Regions from separate parts of the Pseudoalteromonas sp. NZS71_1 genome, predicted to be linked through region 3. Evidence: predicted binding sites of a transcription regulator. Region 3 holds the regulator's gene; each other region holds the start of a gene.
The links. Region 3 encodes sigma-54, which starts transcription at its own class of promoters, with help from an activator protein. Its sites were predicted from a motif close to GTTGGCACGNNNNTNGNNT; they were not measured.
Positions count from the first base shown of each region.

Region 1: the regulator sigma-54 is predicted to act here: its motif matches at 6,077-6,095, upstream of flgJ (flagellar assembly peptidoglycan hydrolase FlgJ).
Region 2: the regulator sigma-54 is predicted to act here: its motif matches at 5,504-5,522, upstream of I6F43_RS06075 (CsbD family protein).

Region 1 is NZ_JADYXM010000002.1:120,598-131,017, reverse strand. Features, by position in the region: gene flgC (flagellar basal body rod protein FlgC) at 1-320, shown strand, start outside; gene I6F43_RS03545 (flagellar hook assembly protein FlgD) at 334-1,014, shown strand; gene flgE (flagellar hook protein FlgE) at 1,074-2,444, shown strand; gene I6F43_RS03535 (flagellar basal body rod protein FlgF) at 2,602-3,345, shown strand; gene flgG (flagellar basal-body rod protein FlgG) at 3,367-4,155, shown strand; gene flgH (flagellar basal body L-ring protein FlgH) at 4,172-4,855, shown strand; gene I6F43_RS03520 (flagellar basal body P-ring protein FlgI) at 4,867-5,961, shown strand; gene flgJ (flagellar assembly peptidoglycan hydrolase FlgJ) at 6,132-7,148, shown strand; gene flgK (flagellar hook-associated protein FlgK) at 7,150-9,153, shown strand; gene flgL (flagellar hook-associated protein FlgL) at 9,156-10,409, shown strand.
Region 2 is NZ_JADYXM010000003.1:159,452-169,871, forward strand. Features, by position in the region: gene I6F43_RS06060 (Ig-like domain-containing protein) at 1-1,890, shown strand, start outside; gene I6F43_RS06065 ((2Fe-2S)-binding protein) at 2,434-2,931, shown strand; gene I6F43_RS06070 (xanthine dehydrogenase family protein molybdopterin-binding subunit) at 2,928-5,189, shown strand; gene I6F43_RS06075 (CsbD family protein) at 5,259-5,456, opposite strand; gene I6F43_RS06080 (group II truncated hemoglobin) at 5,737-6,150, shown strand; gene hrpB (ATP-dependent helicase HrpB) at 6,234-8,660, shown strand; gene I6F43_RS06090 (nuclear transport factor 2 family protein) at 8,755-9,219, shown strand; gene I6F43_RS06095 (DUF6694 family lipoprotein) at 9,260-9,604, shown strand; gene I6F43_RS06100 (diguanylate cyclase domain-containing protein) at 10,002-10,420, shown strand, end outside.
Region 3 is NZ_JADYXM010000002.1:477,883-488,302, reverse strand. Features, by position in the region: gene I6F43_RS05120 (bifunctional diguanylate cyclase/phosphodiesterase) at 1-998, shown strand, start outside; gene I6F43_RS05115 (YgiQ family radical SAM protein) at 1,129-3,306, shown strand; gene I6F43_RS05110 (protein disulfide oxidoreductase) at 3,763-4,314, opposite strand; gene mgtE (magnesium transporter) at 4,371-5,729, opposite strand; gene I6F43_RS05100 (HPr family phosphocarrier protein) at 5,860-6,132, opposite strand; gene rapZ (RNase adapter RapZ) at 6,175-7,020, opposite strand; gene ptsN (PTS IIA-like nitrogen regulatory protein PtsN) at 7,039-7,491, opposite strand; gene hpf (ribosome hibernation promoting factor) at 7,496-7,783, opposite strand; gene I6F43_RS05080 (RNA polymerase factor sigma-54) at 7,810-9,309, opposite strand; gene lptB (LPS export ABC transporter ATP-binding protein) at 9,379-10,104, opposite strand; gene lptA (lipopolysaccharide transport periplasmic protein LptA) at 10,101-10,420, opposite strand, start outside.

The DNA of each region.
Region 1 (10,420 bases), 360 kb from region 3:
AAGACAAAACGTACCGAGCGCGCCAACCTGTATTTGCGGCTGAGCTAACAAAGGCTTCAGCATCAGTAAGTAACCAACAGGGCTCCGCAGTTGGTGTTAAGGTTTTGGGCATTGTTGAAAGTAATGCACCATTACAAATTGAATATAACCCAAACCATCCAAGTGCGGATGAAAATGGCTATATCTATAAACCCAACGTCAATGTTGTAGAGGAGATGGCAAATATGATTTCTGCCTCTCGTTCTTACCAAACAAACGTGCAAGTTGCTGATGCAGCAAAGCAAATGCTAAGTAAAACACTGTTGCTAGGGCAGCGGTAACCGAGGGTAGGTTATGAGTAACGATATTAGTACATCTTCATCCTATTTAGACTCTATACGCTGGCAAGAATCGCAAGTAGCGACCAGCGACAATGAGAGTGATGCGTTAACACAAGAAGACTTTTTCTCTTTGTTAACTCAGCAATTATCGTTTCAAGATCCCAGTAACCCTGCGGATAACGATCAAATGATTGCGCAAATGACCAGCTTTACAATGGCGCAAGGCATCAGCGATTTAAATTCAAATTTTGATAGCTTAGCGTCTTCTATGACATCAAATTCAGCATTGCAAGCATCAACACTTGTTGGCAAGCAAGCTTTACTTGAGTCAAACACCCTGGATTTAAATGAAACGGGTGATGCCAGAGGCTCGGCAGTGGCAGAAGAAGCCGTTGATAACTTAAAAATTAAAGTAACTGATGCATCAGGTCAGCTAGTGAGAACTATTGATATGGGTTCTCAATCAGCAGGTGCAGTACGTTTTGCGTGGGATGGCAAAAATGAAGCTGGTGAGCGTTTACCTGAAGGTGAATACTCAGTAACCGCCGAAGGAAGTACTGACGGCGAATTTTCAAGCTTGCCCATTGCTACATTCAAGAACATTGAAAGCGTTAATATTAATGGCTCAAGTGGCATTATTATTAACACTAAAGAAGGTGCGGTTAGGCTGACAGATGTAGCAGAAATCGCGTAATAAATTTTAGTATTTTTCGCCTGCTAGCAGGCCACAGACTAACAGGTTAGAGGTGAATTATGAGCTTCAATATTGCATTAACCGGCCTTGCTGCCGCGCAAAAAGATTTAGACGTAACGGCAAATAATATTGCAAACGTTAATACCACAGGTTTTAAAGAGTCACGCGCTGAGTTTGCCGATGTTTACGCTTCATCAGTATTTAGCTCTGGTAAGACTAAAAATGGTGACGGTGTGCAAACAACCATGGTTGCGCAGCAGTTTCATCAAGGCTCACTACAATTTACAAATAACTCACTTGATTTAGCAATCACTGGTGAAGGTTATTTTGCGATGACCGACGATTTATCTTCGCAAGATTTAACATATACACGTGCAGGTGCATTTAAGCTTAACCAAGATAACTTTATGGTTGACGCAAAAGGTAACTTTTTACAAGCATTCCCAGTTGATTCATCTACAGGTGATACAACGTCGGTAAGTTTGAGCACAACTGATCCAATTCAAATCCCTGATTCGTCTGGTTCACCTCGCGCAACAGAAAATGTATTTTTATCGTTTAACTTAGATGCAACGGCGGATCCAACAGGTCTAGATTTTGACCCTACGTCTAGTGGTACTTATAACTCATCTACGTCAACAACGGTATATGATTCACTAGGTGAACCACATATTTTACAATACTTTTTTGCTAAAGAAGATGATGCCGCAGCAGGTGGTACAGATAACAGTTGGGAAGTATACGCAACACTCGATGGCAAAGTAGTTGATGGCACAACTGGTGGAGAACAAACAACGACACCTTATACACCACTGACCACCCTTGGTTTTAACTCAAGTGGTTTACCATCAACAACAGGTGGTGTAGCAAATACAAATACAACTACTTTTGATGAAATATTACTGCCAGCGGGTTCTGGAGCTGGTTTATCAACATTACTAGACAATGGTGCAACCTTCCCAGGTACTGGTATTGAGCTTAACTGGCGCGATGAAAATAACACGGCAGGACGTATCCCAACTCAGTATTCAAGTGGTTTTGAAGTAAAAGCACTCGATCAAGATGGCTCAACGGTTGGTCGTTTAGCCGGAATTGATATAGGAACAGACGGTAAAATTGTCGCTTCTTACAGTAATGGTGACTCAACATTCCTAGGCCAAGTGGCTATGGTACGTTTTCCAAATTCACAAGGGTTATCACAAGTGGGTGATACAAGCTGGAAGCAAAGTATTGATTCAGGTGAACCTGTAGCGGGTGAAGCCGGCTCGGGTACATTTGGTGGAATTAACTCATCAGCGCTTGAGCAATCAAATACAAACCTTACTAATGAACTTGTAGACTTAATTACTGCACAGCGTAATTACCAAGCAAACTCACGTGCGCTTGAAGTTAACTCAACTATTCAGCAAAGTATTTTGCAGATTCGATAAGCTAAACCCTATTAAATATATTAGGCTGCATTTTTGCAGCCTTTTTTATAAGTCCTCTTTGCAAGCCCTTCTAAATACCTCTCAATGTTGCGTCAAATTTAATCTGGCATCTATTTTGCATTTGTAAGTTCAGAGATTTTTTATGTGAGTCGATACTATGGACAAAATGGTCTACATTGCAGCCTCTGGCGCTAAGCAAAGCCTACAAGGGCTTGCTTTAAAAGCCAATAATTTGGCAAATGCAAATACAACGGGTTTTAAAGCTGACTTTGCGCAAGCACGTTCTATGCAAGCGTTTGGCGAAGGTTTGCCTACACGTGTATTTTCAATGCAAGAGCGTCCGGGTTCAAACATGGTATCGGGTGGCATTGTTCAAACCGGGCGAGACTTAGATATCGCGATGAGCGATAACGCATGGCTTGCAGTGCAAGATGCCTCCGGTAATGAAGCTTATACAAAAGTGGGTACGTTAAACATTACTGCTCAAGGCATGCTCGTAACCAGCCACGGTCGTCAAGTTATTGGCGAAGGGGGACCTGTTATTTTACCCGTTCCAGTCGAAAAAATAGGGTTTAGCCAAGATGGCGCTATTCAAGTTCGACCGCAAGGCGCTCCCGCTAACTTTTTAGAAGAAATAGACACGCTTAGAGTGGTAGAAGCAAATAGCTCACAGCTCGAAAAAGGCAACGATGGTTTATTTAGACCAAAAGCAAATGTAACAGTAGATACCTCTGCCAATGTAAAAGTTTTAAGTGGTTCGCTTGAAATGTCGAATGTGAACCCTGTTCACGAAATGGTCGACATGATAAGCCACCAGCGCCAATTTGAATTACAAGTGAAATTAATGAAAACAGCTGAAGAAATTGACGAGCGTCAAGATCAGTTATTACGCATAGTTTAACTTTAAAATGAGGACACGATTATGAATCCAGCATTGTGGATCAGTAAAACTGGGCTAGACGCTCAACAAACCGATATATCGGTTATCTCAAATAACTTAGCGAATGCGAGTACTGTAGGTTACAAAAAAAGCCGCGCTATATTTGAAGATTTACTTTATCAAAATATTAATCAACCAGGTGGTCGTTCATCGCAAGATACCGAAATGCCGTCGGGCTTAATGTTAGGTGCGGGTGCTAAAGTTGTAGCTAACCAAAAAGAGTTTACGCAAGGCAACATGTTGACCACCGAAAACTCACTAGATTGGATGATTTCTGGTGAAGGCTTTTTTGAAGTACTGCAACCAGATGGCAATATTGCTTACTCGCGCAATGGTCAGTTTACTACTGATGGCGATGGCCGAATTGTTACATCCGGCGCTGGTTATGTTATTCAGCCAGAAATGAATGTACCTGATGACGCTCAATCAATTACGGTTTCGCAAGACGGCGAAGTATCTGTGCGTGTTGCAGGCCAAGCCGATAACGTGGTCATTGGTCAGCTGACTATTAGTGACTTTATTAATCCGTCGGGTCTTGAGCCAATCGGTCAAAATCTTTATACCGAAACCGCTGTAAGTGGTGCGCCGGTACAAGGTAATCCTGGTGTTGAAGGGTTAGGTAGCATTATTCAAGGCTCACTCGAAACTTCAAACGTAAATGTAACTGAAGAGCTAGTAAATCTAATAGAAACTCAGCGTATTTACGAAATGAACTCAAAAGTAATTTCGGCCGTTGACGAAATGATGAGTTATATCAATCAACAGCTTTAATAGAGTAGGGGGAATTATGCGTAATATTATTTTATTTGCAGCGGGCACATTATTTTTAAGTGGCTGTATGTCTACGCAAAATAGTGAAGTAGTGCAGGACGACCCTTACTACGCACCTATGTACCCCGAGCCTATTTTAGAGCCGCTGGTAGCCACAGGTTCATTGTTTAATACTCATACATCAAACGACTTATATTCTGATAAAAAAGCGCTACGTACTGGCGATATAATTACGGTTAAATTGCAAGAGTCTACTCAAGCAACAAAAGCCGCTAAAACAGAAACAGACAAAGAAACCGACGCAAGCTTAGACCCAGTGATTGGCTTAGGTGGGCTACCTGTAAATATAGGTGGCGATAGTATTCAGTTTGGTATTGGTAGCGATTCGTCATTTACGGGCGATTCAAAATCAAACCAATCAAACAGCTTAGTAGGCGATATTTCGGTTAATGTAATGCGCGTTTTACCTAACGGTAATTTAGTTATACGCGGCGAAAAATGGCTAACGCTTAATACCGGCGAAGAGTTTATTCGTTTAGAAGGGCTAGTACGCCCTCAAGACGTAAGCGCCGATAATACGGTTGAATCAAACCGCATTGCTAATGCACGTATTCAATACTCAGGTAAAGGGCAAACGCAAGAAGCGCAAAGTCCTGGTTGGCTTACACGTTTCTTTAGCAGTTCGCTGTTTCCATTTTAGAGGGTAACAACATGAATAGCCTTAAAGCTTTATGTTTAGTTGTGTTATTAGGTTGGCAGTTTACTGCCAGTGCTGAGCGCATAAAAGATGTGTCTATGGTTGAAGGCGTACGCTCTAACCAATTAGTTGGTTATGGCTTAGTGGTTGGCTTGCCGGGCACAGGCGAGCAAAACTCATACACACAACAAAGTTTTAGAGGCATGTTGAACAGCTTTGGTATTACGCTACCTTCAACTCAAAGTCCTAAAATTAAAAATGTTGCAGCTGTTGCTGTGCATGCAGAATTACCCGCATTTAGAAAGCCCGGGCAAACAATAGATATTACGGTTTCTTCCATTGGTAGTGCAGGCAGTTTACGTGGTGGCACTTTATTACAAACTTTTTTAAAGGGTGTAGACGGTAACGTGTATGCAATTGCACAAGGTAGTTTAATTGTGGGAGGCCTAGGCGTAGAGGGCCTTGATGGAAGTAGAGTCGTAATTAATACTCCTACAGTTGGACGAATTCCCAATGGCGCAACAGTTGAGCGCACCGTAGAAAGCCCGTTTATGCAAGGCGATTACATTACCTTCAACTTAAACCGCCCAGACTTTACAACGGCAAAACGCCTAGAAAAAACAATTAATGACTTAGTCGGCCCAAATAGTGCGCAGGCAATTGATTCTGTTTCTATTCGTGTCATAGCACCACGCGATGCATCCCAGCGTGTATCGTACTTATCGACACTCGAAAACTTAGAATTTAAGCCAGCTGACATGGCCGCTAAAATTATAGTTAACTCGCGTACAGGTACTATTGTTATTGGTAAAAATGTAACCCTACAGCCTGCTGCAGTGACCCATGGCGGTTTAACAGTCACCATTGCTGAGCAGCAAAATGTAGTGCAGCCAAATCCGCTAGCAAACGGTGATACAGTTGTCACGCAGCAAAGCATTATTGATGTGAACCAAGACGACTCTCGTGCTTTTGTATTTAACCCTGGGGTAAGTCTTGACGATTTAGTTCGCGCAATTAACGAAGTAGGCGCAGCGCCTGGTGACTTAATGGCTATTTTAGAAGCGCTAAAAGAAGCGGGCGCAATTAATGGTCAGTTGATCGTTATTTAAAAACTCAAGCAAGTAACGTGTCACTCAAAGCTCTATATCTATTAAACAAAGATCTAGAGCTCTTTTATTTACAACAACTCAAGTTTATTATTTTTATCTTCCTTGTTTTATCGGTAGTGGCTCAATTTTTGCATTTTTAACTACATTATTCATTTTGTGTCAAAAAGCCGATGGAAACTAATCACCTCGATAAACAAAACTTTTTTGATTTAGGCAACTTAGATTCACTTCGTAAAGAAGCCTTAACGAGTGGCGATGCATCAACTGATGCTTCCAAAGCTGCGCTCAAAAAAGCGGCCGCACAATTTGAAGCTATTTTTACGCAAATGTTGCTCAAAGGAATGCGCAAAGCTAACGAAGCATTTGAAGATAAAGACAGTCCATTTAATTCAAGTGGCGTAAAGTTTTTTGAAGAAATGCACGATCAGCAACTTTCTACAGAGCTTTCATCAAATGGCTCGTTAGGCCTTGCCGATTTAATTGTTCAGCAGTTATCGCCTGAGTCTAAAAACTTTATGCCGGGCTCGGTGCTTAGAACAACCAACGATATTTTCAGCGATACGCAAGTCGGATCAGCTCTTCCTCATGAGCAAAAAAATAAGCAACCCGATCTTATCGTTAATAACACTAAAGCCGATATTGCTGAGCCTAAGGTTAATACTGCAGAGTCTAAAACCGATAGCCCAACATTTAAAAATGCAGAAGAGTTTGTAAGTTCAGTGTGGGAACACGCTAAAACTGCAGCGCAAAAAATTGGTTTAAACCCAGCGGTAATGGTTGCACAAGCGGCACTTGAAACCGGTTGGGGTAAACACATTATTAATAAAAGTGACGGTGGCAGCTCAAATAACTTATTTAATATTAAGTCAGATAAAAGCTGGGAAGGCGACAAAGCAAGCAAAGTAACGCTTGAATTTGAGCAAGGCACACCCGTTAAAAAACAAGCCAGCTTTAGAGCCTACGATTCAATTAAAGATAGCGTGAACGACTTCGTTGATTTTTTAACGCAAAACCCACGCTACAAAGAAGCATTACAAAATACAGCAAAACCAAATGACTTTTTAGATTCATTACAAAAAGCAGGTTATGCAACCGATCCAAATTATGCCAGCAAAATAAAAAAAGTACTCAATAGCAGTCAGCTAAAAGACATTGCGGCAAACGTGATCCGCCAAGGAGTAGAGTAACATGTCGTTTAATTTATTAAACATTGCCAGTTCTGGGGTTAGAGCAAGCTCGGAGCTATTGCAAACGACAAGTAAAAATATCGCCAATGTAAATACCGTAGGCTATGTGCGCGAGCGTACAGAGTTTACTACTATGGTTGATAACCAAGTGGGGCGGGGCGAAACATACCGATTACTAAACGAGTTTGCTCAGTCACAGCTAAATCGTGACACCTCTAATAAATCGTTTTTCGATCAGTTTATTACTGAGGCTAATCGAGTTGATACTATTTTTTCTGAAGAGTCGAACAACCTTTCGACTGGTATTAACTCTTTATTTAATAACGTGCAAGAAGCTCTAAATCAACCGTCATCTACAGTTGCCCGCTCATTAGTAATGACAGATGCGCAAAGCTTAATTGATCAAATGGATAGGCTTTCGGGCATCGTGCTTGATCAAAAAAGTGTAGTGAACGAGCAGCTCGAAATATTTTCAGATGAAGCAAACTCACTCATTCAAAGTATTAGCACGCTAAATCAAAATATTGCCGCAGTTAATGGCACTAATAACGCCGCAGATGCCAGCTCTACATATAACGAACGCGATAAAGCAATACGCGACTTATCAGAGCTAATAGACATAGAAACGCTTGATGGTCCAAATGGCGAAAAACTCGTTTTTATGGGCACAGGCGAAGCGGTTGTTATGCAAAATGGCGCATTTAACTTATTTTCGATGACGGGCGACCCTGATCCTAATTTTAAAGAATTCACGCTTGACGTTAATGGTGGCAAAGCAGTGCCGCTTGAAGTTGATGTAAGTAAGCTTAAAGGCAAAATTGGCGGCTTACTTGCTTTTAGAGATGACATATTAGTCCCTGCGCAAAACCAAATTGGCCAAATGGGCTTAGCGATAGCTGATGCATTTAACGAACAAAACAAATTGGGTATGGATGCAACGGGCCAGCTAGGGGGTAATATTTTTAATATACCTACCGTTGGCGCTTATGCGTATCAAGCTAACACGGGTACTGCCGGTATGACTGCAACGGTAGAGCCCGGTAAAGGCAGTGAATTACCTGCCAGTGACTTTATTATTACTTATACAGCTAATGCTAATGAAGTAAGTATTCAGCCTATAGATAACAAAGGCGATCCGTTAGGGCAGCCTTCACTTGCTGATATATCGACAGGTGTTATTGATTCATCGACTATAACCTCAGGCGAATCATTTGGTCTTCAAGTAAATGTATCTGGGGCAGGTGTTGAGGGTGATCAGTTTCAAATAAAGCTTAATTCAGATGCTGCTTCAAGTATTACACTTGCAACAGGGCGCGCAGAAGATTTAGCACTAGCATCGCCTATTCGTACTGCTAACGATTTAAATAATATAGGTACCGCTGCTATTTCAGCGGGAGAAGTAACAAGTGTTACCTCCGGTGGATTTACTTCAACACCAAGCTTAACGAACGGCGAAATAACGCTTGTTAAAACAGGTAATGCTAACGAATATCAAATTACTGATAATAGCGGAACGAATACTTTTACTATTACGCCTCCTGCAAAAGGAATGTTATCGCAAGCGGGTGCTCCATTTGATACCTACGGATTCGATTTTGATATAGAAGGTACACCAGCAACAGGCGACACCTTTACACTTGAGTTTAACGAAGGCGGCTTTGATGATAACCGTAATGGTTTAAAATTAGCTGATTTACAAAATGGTGAGTTAGTCCGTTTAAATGTAGAAACAACAGCAACGGCCGACAACCATAAAACGTTCAACCAAGCTTATTCAGGATTAGTCAGTGAAATAGGTGTTATAACTGGCCAAGCAATCACAAGCGGTAGTGCGTTTAATGCATTAGCAGAGCAGTCTGAGGCATGGTACGAATCACTATCGGGTGTAAACCTTGATGAAGAAGCTGCAAATTTACTGCGTTTTCAGCAATCATACTCAGCATCAGCACAAGTTTTAGCAGCAGCTCAAGAAATTTTTGACACCTTATTAAATGCGGCGAGGTAATTATGCGTTTATCAAATAATTTAATGTACCAAAACAACATAAATAAAATACTCGACAACCAACAAGGTGTTGCAAATGCTCAAGAGCGAGTAACAACAGGTGAAAAGTATTTAACCACCTCAGAAGCGCCAGCTGCTATTTCGCAAGCTATGTTGTATTCAAATAAAATACAAACTAATGAGCAATACACTAAAAATATCGATCAGCTTACCGGCAGGCTAGAAACTGAAGAAAGCGTATTACAAAGTATAAATAGTAATATCCAACAAGCGCAAGAGCTCACTATTCAAGCAGGTAATGGTGCGTACACTAAAGACGATTTAAAATCGATTGCATCAGAACTTAGTGGCATTCAACAAACGCTAGCTAACTTAATGAACACCCGATCAGAAGACGGAAAATTCATATTTTCAGGATACCAAGACAGCACGCAGCCGTATCAGTTTGATTCTGCAGCGGGTGAGTACACCTATAATGGCGACCAGGGCCAGCACCAAATAACTATAGCTGAAGGTGTATCAATTAAAGCGAGTGATAACGGCTTTGATACGTTTGAAAAAACTAACGCGCGATTAAATGTAGAATCTAACACGGCAAGTGTTTCAGGCTCTATTGCAGCGGCAAGTGTATATGTTGACGGCCAAGCTGAGTTTGATAAGTTTCATCAAGCAAATTACAACGCAGACCCAACAGCTTCAGCAACAGCAAATACATATAGTGTATTAGTAAGCCCAGGTGCTACAGCAACAGATCCACAAACTTACGAAATATACCGAGATGGCGCAGCACTAATCCCTGCAGTAACAGGTGAAGTTACTGATGAGTCTATCGATTTTGCAGGTATGACGATTGAATTTGAAGGCACAGCACCAGGTCAACTCGATTTTAGCCTTGAAAAACCAGGCAAAGAAAACGTACTTAACACATTGCAAGCACTTATTACCGGCCTTAACGATGGCACACTTGAAGGTGATGACTTTCAGCAAGTACTTGCTGATGGCCTAGTGCAATTACAAAACGCGAGTGAGCAAGTTGTGTTTACCCAAGCAAGTTTAGGTGGGCGTATGAACGCACTTGAAAGAGTAAGTGATTCAAACTTAGCGCTCGATATTCAAAATAAAAGTAATCGCTCTAACTTAGTTGAAGTTGATATGGCAGAAGCTATTAGCGAACTAACCAAACAAGAAACGGCACTGCAAGCATCGCAAGCTACTTTTGGCCGTTTAACTAACCTCTCATTATTCGATTACTTATAAGCAGATTATAA
Region 2 (10,420 bases), on a different contig from region 3:
CAGTGGGCTAAAGGCATTAAGTACTACTCAAATAAAGCGTTAGCACTTGCTGATATTAATAACAACGGAAGCTTAGATATACTTTATTCCGAGCGTGACAGTAACGCTTTGCATATAGTAGATACACAAACTAATGAAAAAATACTTACAAATATAAGCGTTAATAACGATTGGGATAATAATAATTTAGTTACTACTGCTCAGCTGTTTGATGATGGTAAGAATTATATTATTGCTGGCAGCTCTGCTATATACGATGCGAATGTACAGGTGTTTTCACCTGAAACGGGTGAAGAGCTATTTCAAACATATCTTGGCGACGGAGACTACATTAGTACCTTAACAACGTTAGATATTAATAATGATGGCAAGCTAGAAATAATAGTAGGTAATGGTGCTGAGCATACAGGAAGTGAAGGTACCTTTTTTAAAGTATTAAATGGGCAAACTGGAGAGTTATTAAAAACATCGCCTCGCTTAGGATTTTATTGGGGCGGCATGAGTTCAATAGTAACTGGAAGCTTTCTTAATAACGAAAATATAGATGTGGTTGGTCTCGTTAGTGATTACCTCATTAGTTATGACTACTCTGAAAACACTATATCTAAAGTTGCTTTGGAGCAAAGCTTTAACGGTTTGGTTAACACTGTTATTAATGGAGAAGAAACTTTAGTTGCATCTACCTATAACGGCTCACTTTACAAAGTGGCATTAAATGGGCAGACAACATTAATTAGTGAAGTGTGCCAAAACACTTTAAATAATATTGTGTCTGTAAGAGCTGGATTTGTGCAGTATTCGTGTTCTGATCAGTTTGGTGAATATAACCTAGATAACAATGTGGTTTCATACACTGCTAAGCGTAAGAATAATGACAGTTGGTTAGCAACTTCTACGTATAATAATGTTGATTATACCTTGTTGGCAGGTCAGTCATTGGAGGTGTTTTCTAATCAAGTTGCTGAGCCTTTAGCTAAGCCTGAAGCTTTAAGCTACTCTGATCATGTTTTAAAAAGCATACAAATAGACTTACCTGTATCAGATGATATTGATTATGTAGTTTTAAATAAGAGACCAACTCTGGGTAGGGTCGAGTTTACCGACAGACAGGCGGGTCTATTAACTTATATACCATCGGGCGCTGTAGGCATTGACGAGCTTAGTTACTACACAGTAAAAGATCGTTCACGTTCAGCGTTATCAAGCTTAACGTTAGAGCTAAAAAATACAGCACCTACAGCAAATAATATGACACTGCAAACTCATTGGAATACACCGCTTAACTTTAATTTAGAAGGTATGGATGAAGACGCAGAGCCATTAATATTTCAAATTAAAAATTCGCCTGCTCATGGGCAAATTCAGTTAATGGACTCTGCTTTAGGTAGCGTGACCTTTTCACCAAGTGGTGACTCGGTTGAGCCAGTATCAGTTAGCTTTACAGTGAAAGATTCTTTAGTTGAATCAGAGCTTCATAATGTTGTTATTGAACTGACAAATACAGCTCCACAAGCTCAAAATGTAACATATAACACCTCTTATAAGAGTGAAGTGAATGGTCGCTTTTCAGCATTAGATAGCGACAACGATACACTTGAATTTGAAGTGGTAACAGAGCCAAATTCAGGAACTTTAACATTTGAGCCTGATACTGGATTGTTTAAACTAACTCCTACGAGCGAATCCGATCATGTAGTAACGTTTAGCTATGTAGCTAAAGATAAATTTGATAGTTCTGCAGTTCAAACTGTGACTATAAACGTTGAAGGTAAGCAAGCTGCTACGGTAGCGACTCCTTCATCTGATTCAGGCTCTAGCTCAGGTGGCAGTATTTATTACTTACTTACGCTGCTATCAGTGGTTTTATTTGGTAGACGCCGTTTTAATTAGTAGTTAAAAGCTTATTTACACTATCTAAAACCGCCAAATGGCGGTTTTTTATTTATTAATAATCTTTTTAAACTCAACGATTTATTGCTTACTTTTGTCATAGGTGTTCGTATAACCCTACACTTTGCTAATAACGATGTGGTTACTTAATACGATTTTTGCTTAAATATATTGTAAGTTTTAACTTGGATGTTTTTAGGCTTTTATTTAGGGCTGTTTATCTTTCGAGGTTTAACATGCACTGCCCCGAGGATTCTGCATAGGGGCAATTTACGCTTTGTTGTTTACAAACCTCCCGCCGCGATTAAATCTCCCCTAGATTGAGTGAACTTCAATCTAAAAAGGTCAGCAGGGCCTAGTTATAATACTAATAATCAGACGTTAATATTTTCAATGTGGTTTAAACGTTCTAATAATTAGTATTTTTATAAAATAGATCTAAGTGGTAGGCTAAAAGTAGCAAGTATAAAATAGTAAGTAATTAAAAATAGTTCTCGCGCAACAAGGAACCCTCCTGTAAAGCGCTTTGCCAAGGAGTTTAGTATGATCACGCTTACCATTAATGGTAATAAACATGAGTTTTCTGGCGATCCGTCAACGCCAGTATTATGGTATCTCCGAGACGAATTGAATTTAACTGGGCCTAAATTTGGCTGTGGTATGGCTCAGTGCGGTGCGTGTACGGTGCATATAGATGGGGTAGCTCAGCGCTCGTGTGTATTGCCTGTAGCGGCAGTAGCGGGTCTTTCAATTACAACAATTGAAGGGTTAAGCGAGCAGGGCGACCATCCAGTACAACAAGCATGGGTTGAGCATAAAGTACCGCAGTGTGGTTTTTGCCAGTGCGGCCAAATGATGCAAGCTGCAAGCTTATTAGCTGCAAATCCAAACCCAAGCGATGATGAAATAGTAAGTAATATGTCGGGCAATATTTGCCGTTGTGGTACATATCCGCGCATTCATAAAGCAATTAAATCAGCCGCTAAAACTATTGCGGGCGTGCAGTATTTTGACCCAAATGAGCAAGGGGAAGAAGTATGAGCCAAGATAATAAATATTTTGATTTAAACCGCCGTCAATTTTTAAAAACCAGTGCAATAGGTGCGTTGGTACTCGGTACTTATTTTGTAGGCAGTGCGCCAAGAGCGATTGCTGGTGTGTTAGAACAGCCATCTGAGCTGGCAAAGCGCGCAAACTTATTTATTGCACTGCGACCTGACGGCATGGTTGAAATAACCTGCCATCGCTCTGAAATGGGTCAGCAAATTCGCACCGCGATTGCACAAATAGTTGCCGATGAAATGGAAGCCGCATGGGATAAGGTTATTGTTATTCAGGGTAAGGGCGACCCTAAATACGGCGATCAAAATACCGATGGCTCGCGCAGTATTCGCTACAACATGCAGCGCCTGCGTGAAATGGGCGCAAGTGTACGTTACATGATGCAGCATGCTGCCGCTAAGTATTGGAACGTTGATCCACAAACCTGTACTGCTAATCAACACGTTGTTACACACAGCTCAGGTAAATCGCTTACTTATAAAGATTTAATCGACTTAGCGCTTACAATAACGCCACCAGAAGCTGACAAACTAACACTTAAAACACGCAAAGAATGGCGTTACATTAATACCGGCATGGCGCACATAGATTTAGCCGATTTAGTAACAGGTAAAGCTATATTTGCAGCCGATGTACGCGAACCACAAGCGCTGGTGGCTATAATTGAACGCCCGCCGGTAGTAGGCGGTGTTGTTAAGTCATTTGATGCCAGTGCTACAAAAGCGATAAACGGCGTTATAGATGTTATTGAAATACCTGCACCAAAAGGCGCACCGCAGTTTCAGCCAAAAGGCGGCATTGCGATTATAGCTAAAAACACATGGGCTGCATGGCAAGGGCGTAAAGCATTAAAAGTCGTGTGGGATGATGGCAAAAATGGCGATTACAATTCAGAAGAATTTAAAAAGTCATTACTAAAAACAGTACAAACTCCACAGGCAAACATACGTGATAAAGGCGATGCCATGGGCGTGTTGGCTAAATCGAGCAATAAATTGGTAGCTGATTATTACGCACCGCACCTTGCTCAAGCACCAATGGAGCCGCCTTGTGCAACAGCTATGTACAACAAAGACAGTGTTGATATATGGGCTGCTACGCAAAATCCACAAGCCGATATGAAAACAGTGGCTGCAATGCTTGGCATGGATGAGAGCAAAATTAATGTTCACGTTACCATGTTAGGAGGCGGTTTTGGGCGTAAGTCAAAACCTGACTTTTCAGCAGAAGCAGCTTACCTTTCAATGAAAGTAGGCAAGCCTATTCGTGTGCAATGGACGCGTGAAGACGACATACAACATGGTTTTTACCATGCAGTTTCGGCTCAGCACATTGAAGCATCGCTAGATAAAAATGGCGCTATAGAATCTTATTTACACCGCACCGCGTTTTCACCGATCACCTCTACCTTTTCAGAAGGGGCGACTACGCCAGGAAGCTTTGAACTGCGCTTAGGATTTACCGATAATCCTATTAACACACCTAATATGAAGTTAGAAAACGGTGATGCGCAAGCCAAAGCACGAATTGGTTGGATGCGTTCTGTATCAAATATTTTTCATGCCTTTGCTATTCAGTCATTTATTGGCGAAGCAGCGCACAAAGCCGGTCGCGACCAAAAAGACTATTTACTAGACACGATAGGTCCGAGTCGCATTGTTGATGTAACCGAGCAAAATGCCACATACGATAATTACGGTGGCGATAAAGCGGTTTATCCTCTAGATATTGGCAGACTGCGCCATGTTATTGAAAAAGTAGCTGACATGAGTAAATGGGGGCGAGAGCTTCCTAAAGGTCGAGGTTTAGGCATAGCAGCACATAGAAGCTTTTTAACTTATGTAGCTACGGTAGTTGAGGTAGAAGTGTCGGATGCTGGCGATTTAAAAGTGATTAAATCGTGGGTTGCCATTGACGCGGGTACTGTTGTAAACACCGACACCGTGAAAAACCAAACCCAAGGTGGCTCTATTTATGGGATTACAACTGCAATCAGCGATGGTATTACCTTTGATAAAGGGCGCGTACAGCAAAGTAATTTTCATGATTATCGCGTACCGCGTATGAGCGACGCACCTCTTGAGATTGAAGTTGAAATTGTACAAAGTGATGCACCACCAGCAGGAGTAGGCGAGCCGTCTACACCAGTTTATGCGCCAGCATTATGTAATGCTATTTTTGCAGCGTGCGGAAAGCGTATTAGGCAGTTACCGATTGGTAACCAATTAAAAGCGTAGCTAAATAACCTACAGCTTAAACAAAAAAAACCGCCAAATGGCGGTTTTTTTAAAAGCGGTTAACGCGGTTTAACGACCTTTTTCAAACTCATCAACTTCACGCTCTGCTTCTTCTTTAGATTTACCGTATTGCTGCTGGATTTTACCAACTAGCTCTGTACGGCTACCTTCAATTTTATCTAAATCGTCGTTGGTAAGATCGCCCCATTTTTGTTGAGCCTTACCTTTAAGTTCTTTCCAATTACCTTCGATACGATCGCTGTTCATAAGTTTATCCTTACTTTAGGTTAGTGAATTAACTGTCAGTTATAAAGTAGCAAGCCTTGTACCAATGAATAATAATGATTTTATTATTTTTATTATCAGTTGGTTATATTTTTATGTTGAGCGATTTTGTTTTTAATATTGCGCTTTTTATTAAAAAATATACATAGCAGCCTGTAATTATTGCTGACATAAATTAGGCCGCTTTGATGTAACTCATTCTTAAATTTTTGTTTTAAGCTAATATGCAGGTATTAAACAAAGTAGTTAACCTGAGTGAGTTATGAATACAAAAACGTGTGAATACGGAGTGGATGACTGCTCATACAAAATGGCAGGTGAGTTAGCAGGTATTACACAATTGGTGAATGCGTTTTACGACAATATGGACGCTTTAAAAGAGGCTGAACATATAAGGAGTATGCATTCAAAAGACTTATTGGCATCGCGTAAAAAACTTGCTTACTTTTTGTCGGGCTGGTTAGGTGGTCCTAAATTATACGCTGAACATTTTGGCAGTATTAACATTCCTCAAGCGCACAAACATTTACATGTAGGAATTGAGCAAAGTGATGCATGGCTTTTATGCATGCAAAAAGCGGTTGATGGGCAACCTTACGAAGCACCATTTAAAATTTACTTAATGCAGCAATTACGAGTGCCTGCAGATCGAATTAGAATGGTGTCGGGTAGTTAATAGCAATTATTAATAAACATCTACCGCGGTGTCGCTGCGGTTTTTTGTTACAATGCCTGCAAAGCAATTTAGGGTAAATAGCTGTGCTGCCGGTTCAAGACATATATCAACAACTCGTTACTACATTACAAAGTAATCCTATTACGTTATTACAAGCGCCGCCTGGTGCGGGTAAATCTACGTGGTTGCCGCTGCAACTAATGCGCGATGGGTATTTTAAACGTATTGTAATGCTAGAGCCTCGCCGTTTAGCTGCTCGTAATATTGCCAGCTACCTAGCAAAGTGCCAAAACGAAAGTGTTGGGCAAAGTGTGGGCTTGCGGATTAGGGGTGAGAGTAAAGTAAGTGCTAATACGCGCCTCGAAATAGTCACCGAAGGCATGCTAACGCGCATGCTGCAAAACGACCCCGAATTAAGCGATATTGATTTACTGATATTTGATGAATTTCATGAGCGTTCAATTGCAGCCGATACCTCACTTGCCTTTGCGCTCGAGACCCAAAGTGCGCTGCGTGAAGATTTAACCATTATGCTTATGTCGGCAACTCTTGATACTGAGCGTTATACAGCGTTTTTTGACTGCCCTGTAATTCAATCAAGCGGTCGCAGCTACCCAATAGACGAAATATACATACCCATAAAAGATGAAAGCCGTTGGCTTGATGCAATTCCTACCATAATAAAACAAGCACTTAATGAGCAAACAGGTAGCGCATTGGTATTTTTACCTGGGCAATTTGAAATACTACGCGTGCAACAAGCACTTAGCGATTTACCCAGTAACTGCATAGTAGCAACGCTATTTGGCGAGCAAGATAAAGCCAATCAGCAAGCTGCTATTGCTCCTGCACCAAACGGCATGCGCAAAGTAGTGCTTACTACAAATGTAGCCGAAACCAGTTTAACTATTGAAGGCATACGCATTGTAATTGACAGCGGCAAGCGCCGTGCAGCGACCTTTAATTTAAAAACAGGGGTTACTGAGCTCACAACACAAAGTATATCGCGCTCCTCTGCTGTGCAGCGAGCAGGACGTGCAGGGCGAATAGAGCCGGGCATTGTTTATCGAATTGGCTCAAAGCAAACCTTTGAGCGACGTAATAGCCACGACAATCCCGAAATACTCACATCAGACATAAGCCAACTTATGCTTGAGGCAAAGCAGTGGGGAGCCAGTATTGATGAGCTAACCCTACTTGATAAGCCTACTGAGCAACAATGCGAGCAAGCAAGTAACCTGCTCAACATGCTAGAAGCTATTGATAGCAAGGGTAAGCTCACACCGCTTGGCAGTAAAATGTTAGGTTTTGGTGCTGATATTCGTTTGGCGCATATGCTACTAAAAGCACAAATACTTGATGACCAACTCCCTGGTATTTTTAGGCTCGCTATTTATTTAGTGGCATTACTTGAGAGCCGAGTAAACAGTGCAAACGAGTTGAGTTTAGCGTTGCATAGCCAACAGCAACGTCCGCATCCGGTATTTAAACAGCAGTTAAAATATTGGCAAAGCCGCTTAAAAGTAAAAGACGAAAACAGCGAATTAAATACGCATTATATTAGTTTGCTAGTGGCATTGGCGTACCCAGATCGCATCGCTAAAAAACGCGGTAATGGTTACCTACTTGCCAATGGTGCAGGTGCTGAGTTAAATGCCGATTACTGGCACAACGACGATTACTTAGCTATAGCAACCATGGGCGGGCACAAAGGAGGGCGTATATTTGCAGCCACCGCGCTTAACCCATTTGAGTTACAAGAATTTTTACCGCATTTATTTAGTGAACTTACTCGCTGTGAGTTTGACGAAAAATCAGCACGTTTTATTCATCAAGATGAAGTAAAGCTCGGGGCTATAACGCTCAGCAGCCAGCCTAGTAAACAAAAACTAGATAAGAGCGAGCGCGCTAAAGCGTGGCTAAACTTATTTGCTAAACACGGTTTTGCATTATTTAACGAGCAACCTGATGCGCAGCAATTGCTGATACGTATGAGTCTAGCAAGTAAGTTATTACCCGATAAATTTCCACAAATAAATGAGCAACAACTCATTCAAAATGCAGCGCAGTGGCTAGGTGTGTTTTTAGAAGATATTAAAACGCTCACGCAGCTTAAAAAGTTTAACTACTTTGAAGCATTACAAAACTGTTTTGATTGGCAACAACAAACCGCGTTAAAAGCACTGTTACCACTGCGCTTAACGGTGCCAAGTGGCTCAAATATAAAAATAGAATACCAGCTTGATGGCCCCGCAAAGCTAAGCGTGCGTATGCAAGAAGTTTACGGCTTGACCAGTACGCCTATGCTTGCCAACGGTAAACTGCCACTGCTTATGGAGTTGTTATCGCCAGGTAAACGCTCACTGCAACTTACTCAAGATTTAGCGCACTTTTGGGCTAGCAGTTACCGCGATGTGCAAAAGGAAATGAAAGGTCGTTACCCTAAGCATTTTTGGCCAGACGACCCTGCCAACAGCGTTGCAACCAACAGAGTAAAGAGCAAAATGTAGGTGTTAGTACTTAAAACTATTTGTTTTATTGTTGAACATATTAATATAGTGTTCCTATAAATGAATCAATATTTTTAACTACAGGGAATAAGTGATGAAGCTACTTTTAACGTTAGGTTTGGCTCTAGTAACTGCTTTTTCGGCTTATGCTGAAAAGCCACTCGACTTAAATGCGTTTGCGCAGCAGTACTATAAAACAATGACCGCCACACAAGCACCTAACGCAGGTGCTAAAGAGCTTGAGGCTTACCTTGCATTGTTAACCGATGATATTGGCAATCAGCATATTCCGTATCAACCGGATGACTCACGTACTCCAGATGGTAAAAAGCAGATGCGCAAAGGTATGAGTTTTTACTTAGGTGCGCACACATTGTTTGAAAGCACACTGCTTAATACATTTGTGTTTAACGATACAGGCTTTGCTATTCGTTATAAAAACTATGTAAAAGGTATTCATCCGCAAAATAAGCAGCCAATAGAGTACACCTCCACAATGATGGAAGTGATTGAAATTGAAAACGGCAAAGTGGCGATGATCCGCAAGTATCACGAATAAACGAATAAACGAATAACTAATAAAACAAATAAGGATATATATGAAACATTTACTTATCGCATTATCAATATTAATGCTTAGTGCATGCGTTAGCACAAAAAATGATTTTAGATTTGATGGCTCCACACCAGAGACAACTCAAGTTGGAGTTAATAAAGTTTTAAAAGCATTAAAGCCTCAAGATTCAATGCGTTTTTTAGGCGCCTTAATCGCAATTCAATTTTCTGACGTGCAAAGTTTAGACGATATTATGGGCGACCCGACCATGATGGGGGAAATGAATTACTTTATTATTGGCAAAAAAATAGATGGTTTAAATTATTACGAAGTACTGGAGCTTGCGAGTTCGTCTCCATCAAAAGTTGAATTTTCTGTAGTGGAATAATTTCAGCTTTTTGTACTACTTTAAATATGTAATACCAATCCGCAATAATACTTAATCATTTTGCGGGGCTAAACGTGTCGCTACCTGCGTTAAAAAATTCTCATTTAGAACAACTAAATAGCGAATTTTTTGCCTAGCTATCAACACGTTTTTCCGCCCTCAAAATAGACCACTTAATTAAGCGAATTGGTATAATTTTATGTCTATATTAAATATATTATTGAAAAGGCTAAAATTTTAACGCTATAAAATTTAATAGTAAGCTTTGTTTATTCCTGCTCATGAATTTATACTACGCTTTAGTAAGAAGCTAATTATTTATTATTTAGGTACAGGGAGTCTAAAATATAAAAATGTAAGCTACTTTGACTTAATTTTACACGATTAGATAGAGACTATGACATTAAGATTTTTTGTAATAATAGGTACTTTGATTTTAATGTGCTTTGTAACAAGTTTATTAGTTGGGTACCGCTATTTCTTTAGCCTGCCGACCATAAACACTAGTATTGAAGATTATCAAAATCGTGAATTATTAAGTCTTAAAATTGCGCTTGATAGAGAGTTTATATTTTTAGAAACACTCAATTATGACTACGCCGTATGGGATGATACCTATAATTACATGGCTGATTTTGACGTAGAATATGTAGATTCAAACTTTGTGGGTGACACCTTCTACTCTCTCAAAATTGATGGTGTGTTTATTTACGATATAAACTTTAATATGGTTTACGGGCAAGCGTATGATTATATTAAACATACTGAGTTTGATGCGCCTGATTTAGATTTACAGGTTAATAAATTAAACCGCGC
Region 3 (10,420 bases):
TTATTCGCCAAGACGAATTTGACTTAAAAAAGTTGAATGAGCAATTAGGTATTTCATTTTACGCAGAAGAACATTTACTCCCTATCGATTTTAGAGTGGGCTTATGCCAACAACAAGACTTTCAAAGTAGCGGTATTGATACACTGAAAGTTGCTTATATTGCACTTGACCAAGCTAAAAAAGCAAAACATAAAGAAGGCGTTTATTACAATATTGATATGCAAGATAAGATGGCTTGGCGGATAGGGATTATTAGGCAGTTACGTCATGACTTTGCTCGAAATAAATTAGAGGTATGGTACCAACCTCAACTTGCACTAGATGACTTATCGCTAATTGGATGTGAGGCATTATTACGCTGGCCGGCAAGTGATGGCGTGTATATATCGCCGGCTGTGTTTGTGCCACTTGCAGAGGATGCGGGCTTAATTGTTGATATAGGGCAGTGGGTATTAGAACAAGCTTGCCAACAGCAAAAGCGCCTAGAAAATATGGGCACAGAAATTTGTATTGCAGTTAATGTGTCTGTTCCACAGTTTAAAGTAAAAGGTTATGCGCAAACTGTTAAAAATACATTGTTAAAATATGGTGTTAAGCCAAAAAACATAGAATTAGAAATCACCGAGAGCGTAGTAATGGATGAGCTGGAAACGGTTATTAGTACACTAAGCGAGCTAAAAGAACTCGGAATGGAAGTTGCTATTGATGACTTTGGTACTGGTTTTTCGTCGCTGAGTTACATTCAAAGTTTACCTTTGGATCGGTTGAAAATAGATCGTGCATTTATTAAAGATTTACCAAATGATGACACTGGCGCTATTGCTGCCTTAGTTATATCTCTTGGTGCTAAGTTGGGCTTAAAAACGATTGCTGAAGGGGTCGAAACACAAGAGCAAGCCCAGTTCTTAAAAAATTTAGGATGCGATGAAGTACAAGGTTTTATGTATGCTAAACCCATGCCTGAAAATGAATTAATAGAATTTATAAATAAACGCTAAAAAGATTAACTTATTATTTAAGCTAATGAACGATTTAGAATTTAAGGCGCGATATGCTTTGACTACTTTGTATATATAAACAATTTAGTAGGGTATAATTCGCGCCTTTTGTTATTCTACGGCCACAATTATGAGCACACTCAAAGCTAAGCGCGCCTTATTTTCATACCCTAAATACTGGGCTGAATGTTATGGCACCGCGCCATTTTTACCAACTACACGTGAAGAAATGGATGCACTTGGCTGGGATAGCTGCGACATAATAATAATTAGTGGCGACGCGTACGTTGATCATCCTAGTTTTGGTATGGCGGTAATTGGCCGTGTACTTGAAGCGCAAGGTTTTAGAGTAGGTATTATCGCCCAGCCAGCATGGGACTCTAAAGATGCATTTATGGAACTAGGCAGACCGAATTTATTTTTTGGTGTAACAGCTGGCAACATGGATTCGATGATTAACCGCTATACAGCTGAAAAGCGTATGCGCCACGATGATGCTTACACGCCAGATAACGTAGGTGGTAAACGTCCAGATCGCGCCGTAATGATTTACTCGCAAAAATGTCGTGAAGCATACAAAGGAATACCAATTGTTATTGGTGGTATTGAAGCGAGTCTTCGTCGTATAGCTCATTACGACTATTGGCAAGAAAAAGTACGTCGTAGTATTTTGTTTGATGCAAAAGCTGATATTTTAATTTACGGTAACGCAGAGCGTCCGTTAGTTGAAGTTGCACACCGTATTGCCGCAGGCGAAACAATGGATACTATTCAAGATATTCGCGGCACGGCTGTTATCAGAAAAGAACCTTTACCAGGTTGGCGTGGAAGTGACTCCACCGCTATAGATAAAATTGGTAAAATTGATCCAATTCCAAATCCATACGGTGCTGATGATGTTGGCTGTAGTAAATCTGAATTTAAACAAGCGGGTATAGACTTAAAGGCAGAAGCTGCAAAACCAATTATGGTTCAGCCTGCGCGACCTAAACCGTGGGAAAAAACCTATGTTAAGTTACCTGCTTATGAACAAGTAAGTGTTAACAAACCTTTATACGCCCACGCTTCGCGTATTCTACATCAAGAAACAAATCCTGGTTGTGCAAGAGCACTGTTTCAGCGACACGGCGATCGTTCTATTTGGGTAAACCCGCCAGCATACCCATTAGAAACACATGAGATGGATGCTGTGTTTGGTTTACCGTATCAGCGTATTCCTCATCCAAGTTACGGCGACTCTAAAATTCCTGCTTACGACATGATAAAAACGTCAGTTAATATTATGCGCGGTTGCTTTGGTGGGTGTTCGTTTTGCTCAATTACGGAGCATGAAGGGCGTATTATTCAAAGCCGTTCGCAAGAATCAATTATTGAAGAAATTGAACAGATTAGAGATAAAGTACCCGGTTTTACTGGTGTTATTTCTGATTTAGGTGGTCCAACTGCAAATATGTATAAACTGCGTTGTACGAGCAAAAAGGCAGAAAGTACCTGTAGACGTTTATCATGTGTGTATCCTGAAATTTGTAAGCATATGGATACAGATCATACGCCAACAATAGACTTATATAAAAAAGCACGTGAAGTTAAGGGTATCAAAAAGGTATTGATTGCTTCTGGAGTTCGTTACGACTTAGCTGTACGCGACCCGCGTTACGTTAAAGAATTAGTAACGCATCATGTAGGTGGCTACTTAAAAATAGCCCCAGAGCATACAGAAGATGGTCCATTATCAAAAATGATGAAACCAGGTATGGGTGCGTACGATCAATTTAAAGAATTATTTGATAAGTACTCTAAAGAAGCCGGTAAAAAGCAGTATTTAATTCCTTACTTTATATCTGCTCACCCAGGGACAAAAGATGAAGACATGGTAAACATGGCTTTATGGCTTAAATCTAACGACTTTAAGCTTGATCAGGTACAAAATTTTTACCCATCACCGATGGCTAATGCGACGACTATTTACCACACAGAAATGAACTCTTTACGTAATATAAAAAACAATACAGAAGTTGTTCCAGTACCTAAAGGTGCTCGCCAACGTAGATTACATAAAGCTATTTTACGCTACCATGATGCAGCAGGTTGGCCGATGATACGTGAAGCACTGCGTAAAATGGGTAAAGCTAATTTAATTGGTAAAGGGCCTAACTGTTTAGTGCCTGAAGAAGGGCGTGATGAAAAAGCAGGTAAAGGTGGTAGTAAAGGCGGACGTCCTGCACTAACGCGACATACCGGTTTTAGCCAATTTAAAAAGGCAAACACTAAACCAAAAGTAGGCGGTAATCGTCAAAGTACACGTTAGTGATTCAATCTATTAATAACTAGGGCGTGTTGATCTTTGGTGGGTGAATTTGCAGCAGTATGTTTTGTTTTTAGGCAAGGCGGAGCCTATGTAGTGTGGTTATTCCCCATGAATAGGCGATAACGCAGCATAAATACCAAACATGCGCTGCCCTTTGGGTTCTTTCTAGGGACGATTAACTCTTTGTTGCTCGGTTTTTACTTAGCCCACTAGGTTACAAACCTCGCGCCGCGATTTAATCGCCCCTAGATTGAACAAGTTTCAATCCACAAAGATCAACACGCCCTAGTAGATTAGTTTAATTACGCTAAGGGTTTTTAAACCCTTTTCATGCGTAAATTAAGTAAACCTTGCTCTTTATTATCTATATTATTGTAGGTGATAAAGAGCGAGCTTTTAGAAACCCCTCTTGAGATAGCACGTATTTAGTGCCTATATACTTGCAGTTAGTTTTTCTTAAAACGTTGATGATAACCACAAACGTAATTTAAGTGACCATAACGGCTGAATGCCTGTTAGCCCTTGCGTCATTTTATTATCTTTTAAGATTATATAAGATGGCGTGACTTGCCCTTGCCAATCGGCAAATATCTCACCGTGTTGATCGTTGACAGTGATAAAACTGTAGCCATGATCATTTAGATACTCATGTAGTTTTTGATCCGAGCCTGATTTTATTGCGATACTCACGACAGGGTAGTTATTCTCGTTTGCGAGTTCGTTTATGGCAGGGGAGGTAATACTACAAATAGGGCACCAAGTTCCCCAAAAATATACAAGTGTTGGTTTATCTTGGCTCATTGCTGACAAATCAATGTTTTGCCCTTTATAATCTATTAATTGTAATTGAGGATTTGCTGGCATAACAGGTTGTCGCCACCAATTTACAGCGTTATAAATTACGAAAAATATGAAACCATATATCAACACACTTTTTAATATTGATAGGCCTTTTTGTTTTGGCGTTTTTTTAGGTGTGTCTTTTTTATTTTTGGTATCCGTTGTCATAGTTGCAGCTTTACCCTAAGTGTTTTTTACTTTAGTTATTTGCAAAAGTTTCTAATTTAAACCAGCAACCAGGTAGCAGTACCTAAAAAGGCGAATATACCCACAATGTCTGTAATTGTAGTTAAAACTACACTACCTGCAAGAGCGGGATCTATATTCATCTTTTTAAGAATAATAGGGATACTCGCACCAGCAACACCTGCCACCACTAAGTTCATAAACATAGCGAAGGCGAGTACGCCACCAAGCATAAAGTCCCACTGCCATAGGGCAATAACACCTGCTATTAACAACGACCACAAAACACCGTTTAACGCGCCAATAGCAAGCTCTTTCATCATCAAGAAACGTTGGTTTGTTTGATTTATATGACCTACCGCAATACCACGAATAACAAGCGTTAATGATTGGCTACCTGCAACACCGCCCATAGAAGGGACAATACCGTTAAGTACAGCTAAAATAGGTAAAACATCTAAAGTGCCTTCAAAAAAGCTAGCTACAAAAGCAGCTGCAAGTGCAGTTAGTAAGTTGACACCTAACCAAACTGAGCGTTTTTTAGAGCTTTTTAGTACTGGCGCAAAGGTATCTTCTTCATCATCAAGGCCGGCTAAGCCCAATAAACTATGCTCAGCATCTTCTCGGATTACGTCAACGATGTCATCGATAGTGACACGACCAAGGAGCTGATCGTTATCATCGACTACGGGGGCCGATATCCAATTATGACGTTCAAATAATTGCGCGACTTCACTTTCATCCATAGAGATTGGAATGGATTCACAATCTTCATCCATTAAATCACGAACAATTTTTTCTGGCGGGTTAGTTAATAATGTACTCAGCGATAAAGCGCCTATAAAGCAGTTATGCTTATCAACAACGTACAAGTCATCGGTACCTTCTGGTAACTCGCCGCGTAGCCTAATATATCTAAGTACAACATCGAGCGTAACGTCAGGGCGGATGGTCACCGTATCGGTGTTCATTAGCGCGCCAGCAGAACGCTCTTGATACGAAAGTGCTTGTGTTGCACGCTCACGGTCTTGAATGTCCATCGCGCTAACAACGTCTTTATAAACGGTGTCTGGCAGACTACGTAATACTTCACCTAAGTCATCGTGGCCCATATCTTCGGTTGCGGCTGCAATGTGCTTAGGTTCCATTTGGGCAATAATGCCTAAACGAACATCTTCTGAGAGTTCTTCAAGAACATCACCTTGCACATCAGGATCAACCAACTGCCAAAGGAGTCGGCGAATTTTATGTGGTGATGATTCTAATAATAATGCGGTATCACAAGGAGCTGTTTTTGCGAGCATGCGCCTAACTTGAACAAATTGACCACTATTGAGTGACTTAGTCACCTGTTTTAGTTGCTGTAGTGGGTAATCTTGTTCAAAAGCTTCAGGCATTGGCGTCCTTTATAAATTTTTATATTACTTTATGGGGAGAGGTGAGTTAACTGGCGTCACTAACCGTATTTATTTTATATATCTGTTTTAGTTGGGGCATTAGTAATGCGAGCATTATTTTTATAACTGTTTATTCTTGTTCATTAAAACGTTGTGCTATTAACTCTCCAACAGCATGTAAAGCTTGCTCAGAATCGGGGCCTTTACATACAACTTTTACTTCTTTGCCTTGGCTACTTTCAAGTAACATTAGTGCAAGTACGCTATCGCCTGCAGCTTCTTTGTCATCTTGAAATAATGTAATTGTCGCATCAAACTGCACTGCCAATTGGGCAAGCACGGTGGCTGCTCTGGCGTGCAATCCTAATTTGTTTTTTATTAAAAAAGTGTCTTCACAATGCATAACTTACTCTACCTAAGCTGAACAGGTGATTATTCAGCTATATTATTTTTCTTGTTCGCGATGGCGAATTTTAACATTGGGATGTGTCATTGCAAAACTTTCACCGATAGTTTGCGCTAAATATACAGAGCGATGTTGTCCGCCTGTACACCCAATAGCAATGGTTAAATAACTGCGGTTATTTCGCTCTAAGTGCGGTAACCATGTTTGTACAAATGTCTGAATTTGCCATGTGAATTTTTGCACTATGCTGTGATTGGCCAAATAATCTTTAACAGGTTGATCTAACCCATTTAAAGGTTTTAATTCAGGTTCCCAATGTGGATTGGGTAAAAAGCGTGCATCAAATACGTAATCTGCTTCTTTTGGTATACCGTATTTAAAACCAAACGATTCAAACGTGACAATCAGTTGCTTATCTTTTTTACCTAAAATCTTTTCACGAATAGATTCAGCAAGTTGATGAACGCTTAAATCAGTTGTATCTATCATAAAGTCGGCGCGGGTGATTAATACATCAAGTAATTCTTTTTCTTTTTTGATGGCTAAATCAAGAGGCAACGAGTCAATTGATAGTGGGTGTAATCTACGAGTTTCAGAAAAACGTTTGATCAATGTTTGATCGTCGCTATCTAAATAAAATAACGTAGGGTTTGCAAAGCCTGGCAAGTATTCAAGAATATCGTTAAATTCATCTTGTTGTTTAGGGATGTTCCGTACATCAATGCTAACAGCAATTTTATCGTAGCTATCAGACACACTGCGAACTAATGAAGGAAGCAAGTTAACTGGAATATTATCTACGCAATAATAACCTAAATCTTCTACAACGCGTAAAGCAACCGACTTTCCAGAACCAGAACGGCCGCTTATGATAATTAACTCCATTTAACACCCTTTATAAAACTATGATTGATTGACAATAACTTGGTAAAGCTCAGTATCTGATTTTGCACTGCGTAACTGTTTACAAAAATCTTTATTGTTTAGTTTATCAGCAATGGTTGCTAGAGTCTTTAAGTGCTGCTGGTTATCGCCATCTGGTACGATGAGTGCGACGAAAATATCAACAGGGCGATTATCGATTGCATCAAAATTTATTGGAGTTTCGCTAACGAGTACTAAAGCCAAAGGCTCTTCTGCACCGCTCATTCTTCCATGAGGAATGGCAATGCCACGCCCTATACCTGTACTACCCAATTTTTCTCTGCTCATTAAAGCATTAAGAATATCTTGTTGCGGTAAATACGGAAGTTTGTCGTGAGCAAGTTCGCTAATGAACTCTAAAATTCTTTTTTTGCTATTAAAAAGGACCGCAGCTTTGCTGCAGTCCTGGCATATAAGTGAGCTTAATTTCATCATATTAGTGTCGAGCAAGCTTCTCTTTGTGTTTAATTACTTGTCGATCGAGCTTGTCGATCAACGAGTCAATGGCGGCATACATATCTTGATGTTCTGTAGAGGCAAATAACTCAGCACCGCTTACGTGTATGGTGGCTTCTGCTTTTTGATTTAATTTTTCTACATCGAGAATGACATGAACATTATTAATATGATCAGAGTGTCTTTCTAGCTTCGCAAATTTGGTATTAATATAGTCTCTTAGTGAATCGGTTAATTCTACGTGACGACCAGTTAAGTTTAGTTGCATAAGCATTACCCTCTTTTTTTTGCGTCTTAAATCAAACTTTTACGTTGATTTGACGGTGGAATAGCCAGAGATTCGCGGTATTTTGCGATTGTACGTCTCGCTACTTTAATTCCTTGCTCAGCCAATATATCCGCTATTTTGCTATCACTCAATGGTTTTGCTGAGTTTTCTGCTGCGATTAATTTTCGGATAAGCGCACGGATTGCTGTAGATGAACATTCACCCCCGTTTTCGGTGCTTACATGGCTTGAGAAAAAATATTTAAGCTCAAATATACCACGGGGTGTGTGCATATACTTTTGGGTTGTTACGCGCGAAATTGTTGATTCGTGCATTTCTACCATTTCAGCAACATCATTTAAAACCATTGGTTTCATGGCTTCAGGACCGTGTTCAAAAAAGCCTTGTTGTTGCTTAACAATACAATTTGTTACTTTTAATAGCGTGTCGTTTCTACTTTCTAAGCTTTTAATAAACCATTTAGCTTCTTGTAAATGCGAGCGAATAAACTGGCTGTCACCACTGGATTTTACAGTGCGAGACATTGCCGCGTATTGGCTATTAACACGAATTTTAGGCATGCTGTCTGGGTTTAACTCAACAACCCAGCGGCCTTTAATTTTTTTAACTGACACATCAGGAATAACATACTCAGATTCTTCTCTTACAATAGTATCTGCAGGTTTAGGGCTAAGAGTATGTATTAATGTCATTACTTCTTTAAGCTCTTCTTCTTTGAGCTTAGTTTTCTTCATTAATGTACGATAGTCACGAGCAGCTAATAAATCAATATGCTCGGTTAAAATCATTTTTGTTTCATTAATGTAAGGTGTTTCTTTGTCAAACTGGTTAAGCTGAATACACAAACACTCTTGTAAACTACGTGCAGCAATACCAACAGGATCAAACAGTTGGATGCGTTTTAATACAGCTTCAATTTCATCAAGTTCGACTTCGTTATCATCTTCGTTTTCTTGATTAAAGCTTTCTAAAATCTCTTCGCAGCTTAGTGTTAAAATACCTGAATCATCGACGGCTTCTACAATCGCAATAGCAATAGCTTCGTCTGTAGGGCTAAATGGCGTTAGTTGTAACTGCCACATTAAATACTCATGGAGCGTTTCAGTAGAGGCGCCTTGGTATATTGATTCGTCTTCAGGCATCGGACCCGATGATGATGCTGGGGCGGCACTCATGTACTCATCCCAACTAACATCCATAGCCATGTCGTCACTTAGCGTGTCTTTTGCAAGTGCTTCACCACTATCTTGTTCGTATTCGCTTGGAGCATCATCGGCAGATGCGCTAACAGTTATGTCATCTGTATCTGCTTTTTGCTCGTTTTTACCTGCAGCGTCTTCTGAATAGTCTGCTTCTTCAACCTCTAATAGCGGGTTGCTGTCGAGAGCTTCTTGTATTTCTTGCTGGAGATCCAATGTACTGAGTTGCAACAAACGAATAGCTTGTTGCAGCTGTGGAGTCATTGTAAGTTGCTGGCCCATGCGCAGCTGTAGTGATTGCCTCATGTATCTCTAACAATCCTTTTATGTTGTTATAATTAATACTAGCAGATGCTTAAAGACATGGCGTAAATGTTACAGCCTAAATTGCTCGCCTAAGTAAACATCGCGTACTGTTTTATCATTTAATACGTGTTCTGGAGTACCTGATGCAATCAGCTCCCCATGAGAAACAATGTAGGCTTTTTCACAAACATCAAGGGTTTCTCTTACGTTATGATCGGTAATTAATACACCAATCCCACGATTTTTAAGATGTTCTATTATTTTCTTTATATCTAATACCGAAATAGGGTCAACACCTGCAAATGGTTCATCCAGTAATATAAATTTAGGATCTGCTGCCAGCGCACGTGCTATTTCAACACGACGACGTTCGCCTCCTGACAATGCCATACCTTGGCTATCACGAATGTGTTGTATGCTAAATTCATCTAATAATTTATCGAGAGTGTCTTCTCTAGCTTGTTTATTTAACTCTTTGCGCGTTTCTAAAATGGCCATTAAGTTTTGATAAACAGTCAGCTTTCTGAATATTGAAGACTCTTGCGGTAAGTAGCCAATGCCTAATCTAGCACGACTATGCATAGGTAAAAGAGTAATATCGTTATCGTCTATCGATATTTTACCTTTGTCGCTAGGTACAAGTCCTACTATCATATAAAACGTGGTGGTTTTACCTGCGCCGTTAGGGCCAAGTAAGCCAACAATACTGCCAGCTTTGACTTCAAGGCCGACGTTTTTTACAACTTCACGGCCTTTATAGCTCTTTGCTAATAGCTCTGCTTTTAATGTGCTCATGGTTGACCTTTGTCGCTTTTTTTACTTTTTTTAGTCTCGATTGGCACTAAAATTGTGTGAACGCGGTCAGTTGAGTTTTCATCTTTTTCGGCACTGATTAGCTGCTGCTCTATATCGTAGGTAATGCTTTTAGCATTTATTTTTTGTCCCGCTTGCGATACTTGTGCATTACCAACAAGCGTTAAAAAACGCTTAGATACATCATAACGTACTTCGTCAGCACTGGCGCTCATAGTCGTGCCATCTGATTGCTTCTCTTCAAAGTGCGCAGGGCTACCTGTAGCAATTAATAATTGTTTATTATCGCCAAGTTCAT